3 linked regions of the Shimia isoporae genome follow. The protein of the gene in region 1 binds, or shares a complex with, the protein of each later gene. Links are inferred from orthologs where the notes say so. Each region holds a gene or a part of one and is shown in the gene's direction. Other genes may lie near its edges.

Region 1 (2,945 bases):
GTGCAATTCATCGCCGGCAAGGACAGCACACAGGAAGAGTTCTTCCACACGTTCAACGCGCTCGTGGACCAGAACAAACAGATCATCATTTCCGCCGACCGTGCACCAGGCGAGATCAAAGATCTCGAAGAGCGCATCAAGAGCCGTTTGCAATGCGGTCTAGTCGTGGATTTACATCCGACTGACTATGAGCTCCGCCTTGGCATCCTGCAGTCAAAAGTTGACAGCTACCGCGCTCAGTACCCGGATCTGCAATTGGCCGACGGCGTGCTGGAATTCCTTGCTCACCGCATCTCTACCAATGTGCGTGTCCTCGAGGGCGCCCTTACCCGCCTCTTTGCGTTCGCCTCGCTCGTGGGACGTGAAATCACAATGGAACTCACACAGGACTGTCTCTCGGACGTGTTGCGCGCATCCGAGCGCAAGATCTCGGTCGAGGAGATCCAGCGCAAGGTCGCCGAGCATTACAATATCCGTCTGTCGGACATGATCGGTCCCAAGCGCGTGCGTACTTTTGCCCGCCCACGCCAGATCGCTATGTATCTCTGTAAACAGCTAACCTCGCGCAGCCTGCCCGAGATCGGACGCCGCTTTGGCGGCCGCGACCACACCACGGTGATGCACGGTGTGAAACGCGTTGAGGAGCTTCGCACACAGGACGCGCAGATCAGCGACGATCTGGAACTTCTGCGTCGTGCGCTCGAGGCCTGAGCGACCTGCTTTCACCGATTTCGTGATCAAAACGCCGCGTCCTTCGGGATGCGGCGTTCTATATTTGGTCCACAACCTTGACGCCTCTCCCGAAGTGGCAGACAAAGGCAAAAAAGCTTGCGCCGAAAGGGGAAACCGCTAGTGTCTCCCTCCCGGCAATCGAGAGGACGATGGGATGAAAATCAGTATCGAACGCAGCGTACTGCTCAAGGCGGTAAGCCAGGCGCAGTCGGTTGTGGAACGCCGCAACACCATTCCAATTCTGGCGAACGTCCTGATCGAAGCCGAAGGCGACACAGCCCAATTCCGCGCCACAGACCTTGATATCGAAGTCGTGGACAAGGCCGCTGCGATGGTCGAACGTCCCGGTGCAACCACTGTTGCAGCCACCACTCTGCATGAAATCGTACGTAAGTTGCCGGACGGCGCTCTGGTGACCCTGACTGATGATGGCGCATCCGGGCGCCTCACTGTCGAAGCGGGTCGTTCGAACTTCTCTCTCGCCACTCTGCCCCGCGAAGACTTCCCGGTGATGGCGACCTCCGAATACTCGTCGAACTTTTCGGCGCCGGCACCGGTACTGCGCCGCCTGTTCGACAAATCCAAATTTGCGATCTCTACCGAAGAGACGCGCTATTACCTCAACGGCGTGTACATGCACATCGCCGACAGCGAGGGCGGCAAGGCTCTGCGCTGTGTCGCAACCGACGGCCACCGCCTGGCTCGCATCGACGCCGACCTGCCAGACGGCGCCGCGGAAATGCCCGGCGTGATTGTGCCTCGCAAAACCGTAGGCGAGTTGCGCAAGCTGTTGGACGATGACGATATGGAAATCGCGGTATCGGTCAGCGAAACCAAGGTCCGCTTTGCCACCCCGAACATCACGCTGACCTCCAAAGTGATCGATGGCACCTTCCCCGACTACACGCGCGTTATTCCGCAGGGCAACACCCGCAAATTGGAAGTGGACGCCTCTGAGTTCGCGCAGGCGGTGGACCGTGTGGCAACCGTATCCTCGGAGCGCTCCCGCGCGGTAAAACTGCAGCTGGATGAAGACCGTCTGGTGCTTTCGGTGAATTCGCCCGACAGCGGTGCTGCCGAGGAAGAACTCGCGGTGGCCTATGGCGACGAGCGCCTCGAAATCGGCTTCAACGCAAAATACCTTCTCGAGATCGCCTCACAGGTGGACCGTGAGAACGCTGTCTTCATGTTCAATTCCGCAGGCGACCCGACCTTGATGCGCGAAGGCAATGACACCTCCGCCGTTTACGTTGTCATGCCGATGCGCGTGTGATCGACGCCCTAAGTTTTGCATTCAATAGCCCGGTCGAAAGACCGGGCCACGCGCGAGCCGTACAATGACTCTCGCCTTGAGCCGCCTCACCCTTAGCCATTTTCGCTCTCACAAAAAGGGCACGCTGGAAACGGATGGCCGACCAGTGGCCATCTTCGGACCCAATGGCGCGGGCAAGACAAATATTCTGGAGGCGGTCTCCCTATTTTCACCCGGACGGGGCCTGCGCAGGGCCAGCGCCGAGGACATGACCCGCCGGCCCGAAGCTATTGGGTGGAAACTCGCAGGACATCTGAGTACCAATGGCCAGACCTACGAAGTCGACATCCGCTCTGAAAACGGCAGCGCGCGGCAAATCCAGATCGATGGTAAGGCCGCACCGCAGACGCAACTCGCGCGTATTGCGCGGGTGCTCTGGCTCATCCCGTCCATGGACCGGCTGTGGATCGAGGGCGCCGAAGGCCGCCGCCGGTTTCTGGATCGTACGACGCTCAGCTTTTTCCCCGAACATGCTGAAGCATCTTTGTCCTATGAAAAGGCCATGCGGGAACGTAACCGGCTTTTGAAAGACCAGGTCACCGACGCGCATTGGTACGCCGCTCTTGAAAAACAAATGGCCGAAAGCGGCGCCCAAATCCACGAGGCGCGCTCTCAGGCTCTTTCCCGATTGTCAGAAGCCCAGAAGCAGGCTGAAACAGCCTTTCCGGTGGCGGAACTCGATCTGATGCAATCGGAGGGCACGATGCCTGACTCCGCAGAAGACCTGCGCGAAGCATTCGCCGAGAGTCGGTTCCGCGACATCGCCGCCGGCCGCACGCTGGTTGGCCCGCACCGTTCTGATCTGAAAGGTGCCTACGCCGCCAAGGGTGTCCCGGCCAAGGACTGTTCCACCGGCGAACAAAAAGCTCTGCTTGTCAGCCTAATTCTCGCCAATGCACGC
Region 2 (3,896 bases), on another replicon or contig:
TCCCTGCCCCGATTTCTGTCTCTCGGCTTGGCCCTTCTGTTGACTGCGGTGCAGGCGCAAGCCTTTGAAACAAAGGCCCGAGCCGCCTATGTCGTAGATCAAACAACCGGCACTGTTCTTCTGGCGAAAAACGCTGACGATGCCATCCCGCCCGCGTCCATGTCCAAATTGATGACGTTGTACATGGCGTTCGAAGCGGTCCGCGACGGTCGTCTGTCAATGCAGGAAACCTTACCCGTCAGCCAGCACGCCATGAGCTACGGCGGCTCAACCATGTTTCTGGACACCACCGACCGCGTGACGGTCTCCGACCTTCTGCGCGGTATCATCGTTTTGTCAGGCAACGACGCGTGTGCCGTGATAGCCGAAACGCTTAGCCCCGACGGCACCGAGGCTGGCTTTGCTCGCCTGATGACCCGCCGGGCCCGCCAACTTGGCATGACCAATTCGACCTTCGCCAACTCCAACGGCTGGCCTGCACCGGGCCACGTCATGTCGATGCGCGACCTTGCGCTGCTCGCGAACCATCTGATCACCGAGTTTCCGGAATTTTACCCCATGTTCGCGGAAACCGAGTTTGCGTTTGACGGCCGCGCGCCATCAAACACCCGCAACCGCAACCCGTTGCTGAAGCTCGATATCGGGGCAGATGGCTTGAAAACCGGCCACACACAGGAAGCAGGCTACGGACTTGTCGGGTCCGCAAAACAAGGCAACCGTCGTGTCATCTTCGCCATTTCGGGCCTGTCCAGCGAAAAGGAACGCGCCGAAGTTTCAGAACAAATTGTGAGCTGGGCTTTCCGCCAGTTCTCCGAAACCACGTTAGCGCGGGAAGGCCAGCGGATTGCCGAAGCCAATGTCTGGATGGGCAAAGACCAGCGGGTGGGTCTCGTACCGGCTAAGGACATCGATGTGCTTCTCCCTGTTCTGGCGCAAGGCAAAGTCAAAGGCGAAGTCATTTACAACGGTCCGCTTGAGGCCCCTATCGCCAAGGGCGATCAACTGGCGGAGCTTGTCCTGATGCCAGAGGATCTACCGCAGATGCGCATTCCCCTGGTGGCAGAAGCTGATGTAGCCGAAGGCGGCTTTGGTGTGCGCGTCAGCACCGCCATGAGCACTCTTTTTACCCAATTTACCGCGTCTGAGACCGGCACAGAGGCCAGCCAGTGACGACAAACACCGTAACCGGCGGACACTTCATCACCTTTGAGGGCATCGACGGATCGGGTAAGTCCACCCAGGCGCGCATGCTTGCAGATCACCTGATCGCCGAGGGGCATGAGGTTGTGTTGACCCGCGAACCTGGCGGCTCCAAAGGGGCCGAGGAAATCCGTGCTCTGGTGCTTGAGGGCGATCCCGACCGTTGGTCCGCCGAGACAGAGATCCTTTTATTTACTGCCGCGCGGCGGGACCACCTTGAACGCACCATCCTGCCGGCTCTCGCTGCGGGAAAAATTGTCATCTGCGACCGTTTCGCCGACAGCACACGCATGTATCAGGGATTGTCGCGCGGCGATCTCCGCAACGTCGTAGACCAATTGCACGATCTGATGATCGGCCGCGAACCTGACCTCACCATTTTGATCGACATGGACCCTGCCGAGGGGCTGTCCCGTGCCAAATCCCGTCAAACCGCAGAGGAGCGTTTCGAGGATTTCGGTCAGGCGCTTCAAGACCAGATGCGTTCTGGCTTCCTTGCCTTGTCTCGCGAGTACGCTGACCGCTTTCGTGTGCTGAATGGCGCCGGCACCCCGGAGGAAGTGGCAACTCGTGTCATGGAAGCCCTGGCGGAGCACTTGTCGTGAGTGATGAAACCACGCCAGAACCCGATCGGGTTCCCGGAGCCCCGCACCCACGCGAAACTGATCAGCTTTTCGGACAATCCCAAGCCGAGATGAATTTTCTGACAGCGGTTAATTCAGGCCGTTTGCATCATGGGTGGTTGCTTACGGGACCACAGGGTGTCGGCAAGGCTACAATGGCGTGGCGGATTGCCCGTTTCCTCCTAACCCAGCCAGTTGAGGATGGCGGCGGACTGTTCGGTGAGCCTCAACCCCATGACAGCCTGTCAATCGACCCGGATCACCCTGTTGCGCACCGTATTATAGCTCTCTCCGAACCGGGGCTGTTCCTTTTGCGTCGCGGCTTCGCTGGCAGCACAGACAGCGCTCGGGAGAAATCGCGGCAAGAGGGCAAGTTTGCGGCGGACATCCGAGTCAACGAAGTCCGGGAAATGGCATCCTTTCTGCACATGTCAGCGACCGACGGTGGGCGCCGTGTGGTGATTGTCGACAGCGCTGATGAGATGAACGTCAACGCCGCAAACGCGCTCCTCAAAATGTTGGAGGAGCCACCAGACCGCACAACGATGTTGCTGATTTCACATCAACCCTCCCGGCTCCTGCCAACCATTCGGTCTCGTTGTCGCGAGTTGCGGTTCCATCCGTTGTCGCCGGAAGACATGCATGCTGCGATGGAACAAGCAGGCCACGCCGCCGATGAAACCCCTGCGCTTGCAGAATTGTCCGCAGGGTCAGTCGGAGAAGCGTTGCGCATCACCCAACTGGGTGGTCTGTCAATTTATCAGGAACTGGCCGCGCTCTTTGCTTCTATGCCCCAGTTTGACCGGCAACGTGCCCTAAAGCTCGCCGAAGGCGCTGCTGCCCGCGGTGCTGACGCGCATTTTGACCTGCTCCTGACGTTGCTGGACGTCTTTGTATCCCGAATTGCCCGCACCGGTGCGTTGGGCACGCCTCCTGTTACCGAAATAGTTCAAGGCGAAGCCGAACTCTTGATGCGCCTGTCGCCGGATGCACACAAAGCGCGCGCCTGGGCCAATCTGGCGCAGGAAATCACGGACCGCACACGTCATGGTAAAGCGGTCAACCTTGACCCTGCCGCCTTGGTGCTTGATACGGTTTTCAAGATTCAGAAAACCGCCAGCGCCTAGGCGCTGCCTGAGGGCACCATGACAGACTACCCGCAGATCACTGACAGCCACTGCCATCTCGACTTCCCCGATTTTGACGGCAAACTGGACGAATTCATCGCACGCGCCGCAGACTTCGGCGTCACCCGTATGGTCACGATCTGCACACGGCTAAAAAACGAACCGAGTGTGCGTGCTATCGCGGAAACCTACGACCCGGTTTTTTATGCTGCTGGCACCCATCCGATGAGTGCCGCTGATGAACCGCTCGCCACGGTGGACGAATTGGTAGCACTTGCGCAGCACCCCAAGTTTGTTGGCATTGGCGAAACAGGGCTGGACTACCACTACACGGCCGACAGCAAGGAAATCCAGCAGACCTCGTTGCGCGTACATTGTGAGGCCGCCCGCGAAACCGGGCTTCCGCTGATCATCCATAGCCGCGATGCAGACGACGACATGACTGCGATACTCACAGACGAATTCAACAAGGGCGCCTACTCTTGCGTAATGCACTGCTACAGCTCCGGTCCGGAACTGGCCCGCAATATGCTGGATCTCGGCTTTTACCTGTCAATGTCTGGTATTGCCGCCTTCCCCCGCTCGCAGGAGGTCCGCGACATCTTTGCAAGCGCACCGGTCGACCGCGTCCTGGTCGAAACCGATGCGCCCTACTTGGCACCACCGCCGTACCGCGGCAAACGCAACGAACCTTCATACGTTGAAAAAACCGCGCGTGTCGGCGCGGAAGTCTTCGGTATGGAGTATGCCGACTTCGCCGTCCAGACACAGGCCAACTTCGACCGCCTGTTCTCAAAGGCCAAGCTGAAAGCGGCCGCCGCATGAGCGCAAAACTGACCTTCACGATCCTCGGCTGCGGCAGTTCGGGCGGCGTTCCACGGCTTGGCGGCCATTGGGGGGACTGTGATCCTGACAACCCGAAAAACCGTCGCCGCCGCTGCTCAAT
Region 3 (3,876 bases), on another replicon or contig:
TTTCGGCTGCAACTTCATCGAGCACTGTTGTCGCGCATTTTGGGAGAGCGGGACCTCGAAATCTGGACGCGAATTTTTCTACCGCTGCTTGTCGCCAGACCGGTAACCGTGATCCTGACTGGGTGGGCCGACGATACTTCCTTGAACGAACCTCGATGGGCCGAATGGTTGGTTGGCGTGGCGTTCATCGGTCTTGCTGGGTGGGTCATGCATTCCGTATTCAAGTATTTCACAATTCGCCGCGCAGTCGGAGGTGACCACTTCCGGGATGAAATTGTCAGGATGCCAATGGTCAGCGAAGGCGCGTTCAAGTTCACCAGCAACGCAATGTACGGCCTCGCGTTTCTCGGTATGTGGGGGATTGCACTGGTGTTCGACAGCTGGAACGCTCTGGTCGTGGCCTTTTTCCAACATTGCTATATCTGGGTTCACTGGTATTGCACCGAGAAGCCCGACATGGAGTGGCTGTATGGAAACCGCTGAGGGTTGCGAGCGAGACTTGCCGACAGTATTGAACCGTCAAGTTTCCCCAGCGCCAGCAACGGAGTTTTCCAATGACCGCAGATGACCGCCTGATCGTCGCCTTAGATGTACCCAACGCCCTGGAGGGATTGAAGCTGGCCGAAACGATTGGCGATGCGGTGTCTTTCTACAAAATTGGCCTCGGGATGCTGACAGGTGGTGGGCTGGCTTTGGCCAATGAGTTGAAGGATGAACACGGGAAGAAAATCTTCCTTGATATGAAGCTCTTCGATATTGGCGCGACAGTCGAAGCCGCAGTTCGTGGACTGGCCCAGTTTGACCTGGATTTCCTTACCGTGCATGGCGATCCGCATGTGGTGAAAGCCGCCAAAGAAGGCGCAGCGGGTAGCAACCTGAAGATTTTGGGTGTGACCATTCTGACGTCGTTGGACCGCAACGATCTGGACGGATGCCTGATAAAGGACGGCGATGTAAAAGATCTGGTGATCGAACGTGCGGGCAATGCATTCAATGCTGGTGCAGACGGCGTTATCGCCTCGCCGCAAGAGGCTGCTTTGATTCGTGCGCTGCCAGAGAGTGAAGGACGTTTGATTGTGACCCCCGGGGTGCGCCCTGCCGGAGCCGATCTTGGCGATCAGAAACGCGTCGCGACACCCGCCAACGCTGTAGCCGACGGCGTGGACCATATTGTAGTCGGTCGTCCGGTGTGGAGATCTCCGGACCCCCGCGCTGCTGCGCAAGCTATTGTGGCGGAGATGTCTTCGGTACAGGCAAAACAACCCAACCGCTGATCAGGCAGCCAGATAGTCCGCCAGCCGGGTTTGGAAATGGGGGATGCCGCGAGAATGCGTCAGGTATTCTCGAGGCGTCATCAATCGCCAACTTTGTCCTTCTTCTCCCAGATGGATGGCCGAGATGCTTGCCGCCGGCAGCGTTGCAGCGAAAAACCATGTGAAGTGATTCTCGCGATGGTAAAGCTTCGCCCACTCAAGCGCCGACGGGGTCAGTTCAATACCCACTTCTTCACGGGTTTCCCGCAGTGTACATTCTACTGCGTTTTCGCCGCCTTCTCGTCCACCACCGGGAAAATCCCAATAATTTGGCCACGGGATGGACGGGTTGTTGTCGCGCAGCAGAGTGACGAGCTTTCCGCCCGCAAACAGCATGAGCTTTGTTCCGCGAAACGATCTGTCGGTCCAGGCCGCAGCTGTTATACTCATTGCTCAATCACCAAAGATCGCTCCGATGCCGTCACTCTGCCGCGACTGTCTTAAGACTTTGGAAACCGGACCACGCTGTCCGGCCTGCGGCAGCATGCGCGTTACCAGTCACCCCGAGCTTTTTTCTCTCTCCATTGCACATATGGATTGTGATGCATTTTACGCCAGTGTCGAGAAGAGAGATAACCCTGAGCTGATCGATAAACCCGTCATAATCGGTGGCGGAAAAAGAGGGGTGGTTTCCACAGCCTGCTATGTGGCGAGAATTCGAGGCGTTCGGTCTGCGATGCCAATGTTTCAGGCCCTTAAACTATGCCCTGACGCGGTGGTCATCAAACCGCGCATGTCGGTGTACGCCGAAATTAGTCGCGACATCCGCAAGATGATGGACGAAATGACGCCTGTGATCGAACCGTTGTCACTGGATGAAGCCTTTATGGACTTAACGGGAACCGAGCGCCTGCATGGTGTACCCCCTGCGGTCATGCTGGCCCAATTGGTGAAGCGCATGAAGGATGAACTGGGGATCACGGGTTCCATCGGGCTGAGTCACAACAAGTTCTTGGCAAAGGTCGCCAGCGATCTGGACAAGCCACGCGGGTTTTCCGTGATCGGCGCCGCAGAAACAGAGGACTTCTTGCGCGATAAGCCTGTTCGGTTGATTTGGGGGATCGGCCCCGTCGCGCAAGAAAGTCTCGAACGCGCAGGGATCAGGACGTTTACCGACCTGCTTCGCTGGGAGCAGGAAGACCTTATCGCGCGGTTCGGCAATATGGGCTACCGATTGTGGCACCTCGCCAGAGGGATGGACAAACGTCGGGTTTCATCAAGCACACCAATGAAGAGCATCAGCAACGAAACCACCTTTTTCGAGGATACGGCCAACACGGATGTTCTGGACGGGCATATTTGGCGAATGGCCGAAAAAGTTTCAGACAGAGCCAAGGCCAAGGACCTCGCCGGACGTGTAGTGACGCTTAAACTCAAGCGGGCGAACCACAGTTCGATCAGCCGTCGCGTGAGCCTTCGCGATGCGACACAGATGGCGGACACACTTTACCGGACAGCGAGGGGACTATTTGATCAGGTGGGTGATGAAGGCCCTTATCGTCTTTTGGGCGTAGGGCTTGCCGACCTCGTACCATCAGAACAGGCCGACCTGTCTGGCGACTTGCTGGATCCGAGGGCAGAGCAACGGGCGAAAGCCGAGCGGGCGACCGACGAAATTCGCAAGCGGTTCGGCTCTGACGCCATCCTGAAGGGTCGCTCGATGCGGTGATGCCTTCTTGGAATCAGTCAGGCACCATGCCGTCCGGCCAGCTGCGCGGAAACTCGGAGATACAAAGCATCACATCAGAATTGGGAAGCACCTTTTTGACATCAGCAATCAGCGCAATGTTCAAAGCGTCGATTTCCTGTGCGGTGATGGCTTGTCTGGGATTGCAGTAAACACTGACAAGATAGGTCCGCCCGAGTTTCACCACGGACAGGTCCGTCATCTCACCCGGCGCAGCCTCCATTCTGTCACGGATTGCACGACGCACCTTGGCAATCACATCTGGTCGCGCTGTGACGCCGAGAAGCTCGCCAACCCCGCCCAACATTTCCCGCCAGATTTGCCAGATTGATCCTGCACATAAAACAATAACCACAATGCTGTCGCCGATGGGTGCGATAGGCGCTAAGACACCGTCTCCGAGAAGGAAGATGATTCCGAGACCGGCAAATGTGCCAAATGTAAGCGCGCCATCCACGGCCGCTGCTTTGGATTCAAGGCGCAGGATTTCGCTGTTTTTGCCTGTTCTCTTCCACGTCCTGTGATGAAGGGCCCAAAGTCCAAAACACGTCGCCCCAACAACGACGAAGTAGACGAACATGGGTGCGTAGTGCAACTCGGCGACAGGCTCACCAGAGAGATAGTTAGCAATATTCATCCCTGCAGATCCGGCCGCGAAAAGAATCAGGCCGATCAGCGACAACGACCGGAAGGTTACGAAAACCGCCTCGTCCGCAGCGTAGCCGAGCGGGCGAAATCGGTCGGGCGCGGCGCCAGCGTTGAGACTGATTTTGCGACCGATCAGAGCGGATGTGAAACCGATCAGAGAGAACATGCCATCCATCAGGATCGCGGTGGAGTTTGAAAGTACGGCAGCGGCGACGCCCGCGACGCCCA

What was found. Proteins that work in one complex are often made in the same cells at the same time.
Region 2: the proteins of dnaN (region 1) and BXY66_RS01390 are in contact, whole or in part, in a cryo-EM structure (PDB 8GIZ), measured with the Escherichia coli proteins. The link is inferred for Shimia isoporae from one-to-one orthologs.
Region 3: the proteins of dnaN (region 1) and BXY66_RS18250 are in contact, whole or in part, in a solved structure (PDB 1OK7), measured with the Escherichia coli proteins. The link is inferred for Shimia isoporae from one-to-one orthologs.

Annotation. Positions count from the first base shown.
Region 1 is NZ_SMGR01000002.1:458,447-461,391, forward strand. It holds dnaN (DNA polymerase III subunit beta), read left to right. Parts: upstream 1-886; coding sequence 887-2,005; downstream 2,006-2,945. Other genes in the region: dnaA (chromosomal replication initiator protein DnaA), read left to right, coding at 1-711; recF (DNA replication/repair protein RecF), read left to right, coding at 2,070-2,945. UniProt on the Escherichia coli protein: Confers DNA tethering and processivity to DNA polymerases and other proteins. Acts as a clamp, forming a ring around DNA (a reaction catalyzed by the clamp-loading complex) which diffuses in an ATP-independent manner freely and bidirectionally along dsDNA.
Region 2 is NZ_SMGR01000001.1:271,548-275,443, reverse strand. Bases 877-3,875 are described here. They hold BXY66_RS01390 (DNA polymerase III subunit delta'), read left to right. Parts: upstream 877-1,801; coding sequence 1,802-2,950; downstream 2,951-3,875. Other genes in these bases: BXY66_RS01380 (MBL fold metallo-hydrolase), read left to right, coding at 3,772-3,875; BXY66_RS01385 (TatD family hydrolase), read left to right, coding at 2,969-3,775; tmk (dTMP kinase), read left to right, coding at 1,167-1,805; BXY66_RS01400 (D-alanyl-D-alanine carboxypeptidase family protein), read left to right, coding at 877-1,170. In the rest of the region: more of BXY66_RS01400, read left to right, coding at 1-876; more of BXY66_RS01380, read left to right, coding at 3,876-3,896. UniProt on the Escherichia coli protein: Part of the beta sliding clamp loading complex, which hydrolyzes ATP to load the beta clamp onto primed DNA to form the DNA replication pre-initiation complex.
Region 3 is NZ_SMGR01000004.1:274,388-278,263, reverse strand. Bases 877-3,855 are described here. They hold BXY66_RS18250 (DNA polymerase IV), read left to right. Parts: upstream 877-1,728; coding sequence 1,729-2,982; downstream 2,983-3,855. Other genes in these bases: BXY66_RS18245 (cation efflux transmembrane domain-containing protein), read right to left, coding at 2,996-3,855; BXY66_RS18255 (NUDIX hydrolase), read right to left, coding at 1,275-1,703; pyrF (orotidine-5'-phosphate decarboxylase), read left to right, coding at 877-1,274. Also shown: BXY66_RS18265 (methyltransferase), read left to right, coding at 1-483; more of pyrF, read left to right, coding at 555-876; more of BXY66_RS18245, read right to left, coding at 3,856-3,876. UniProt on the Escherichia coli protein: Poorly processive, error-prone DNA polymerase involved in translesion repair and untargeted mutagenesis. Copies undamaged DNA at stalled replication forks, which arise in vivo from mismatched or misaligned primer ends.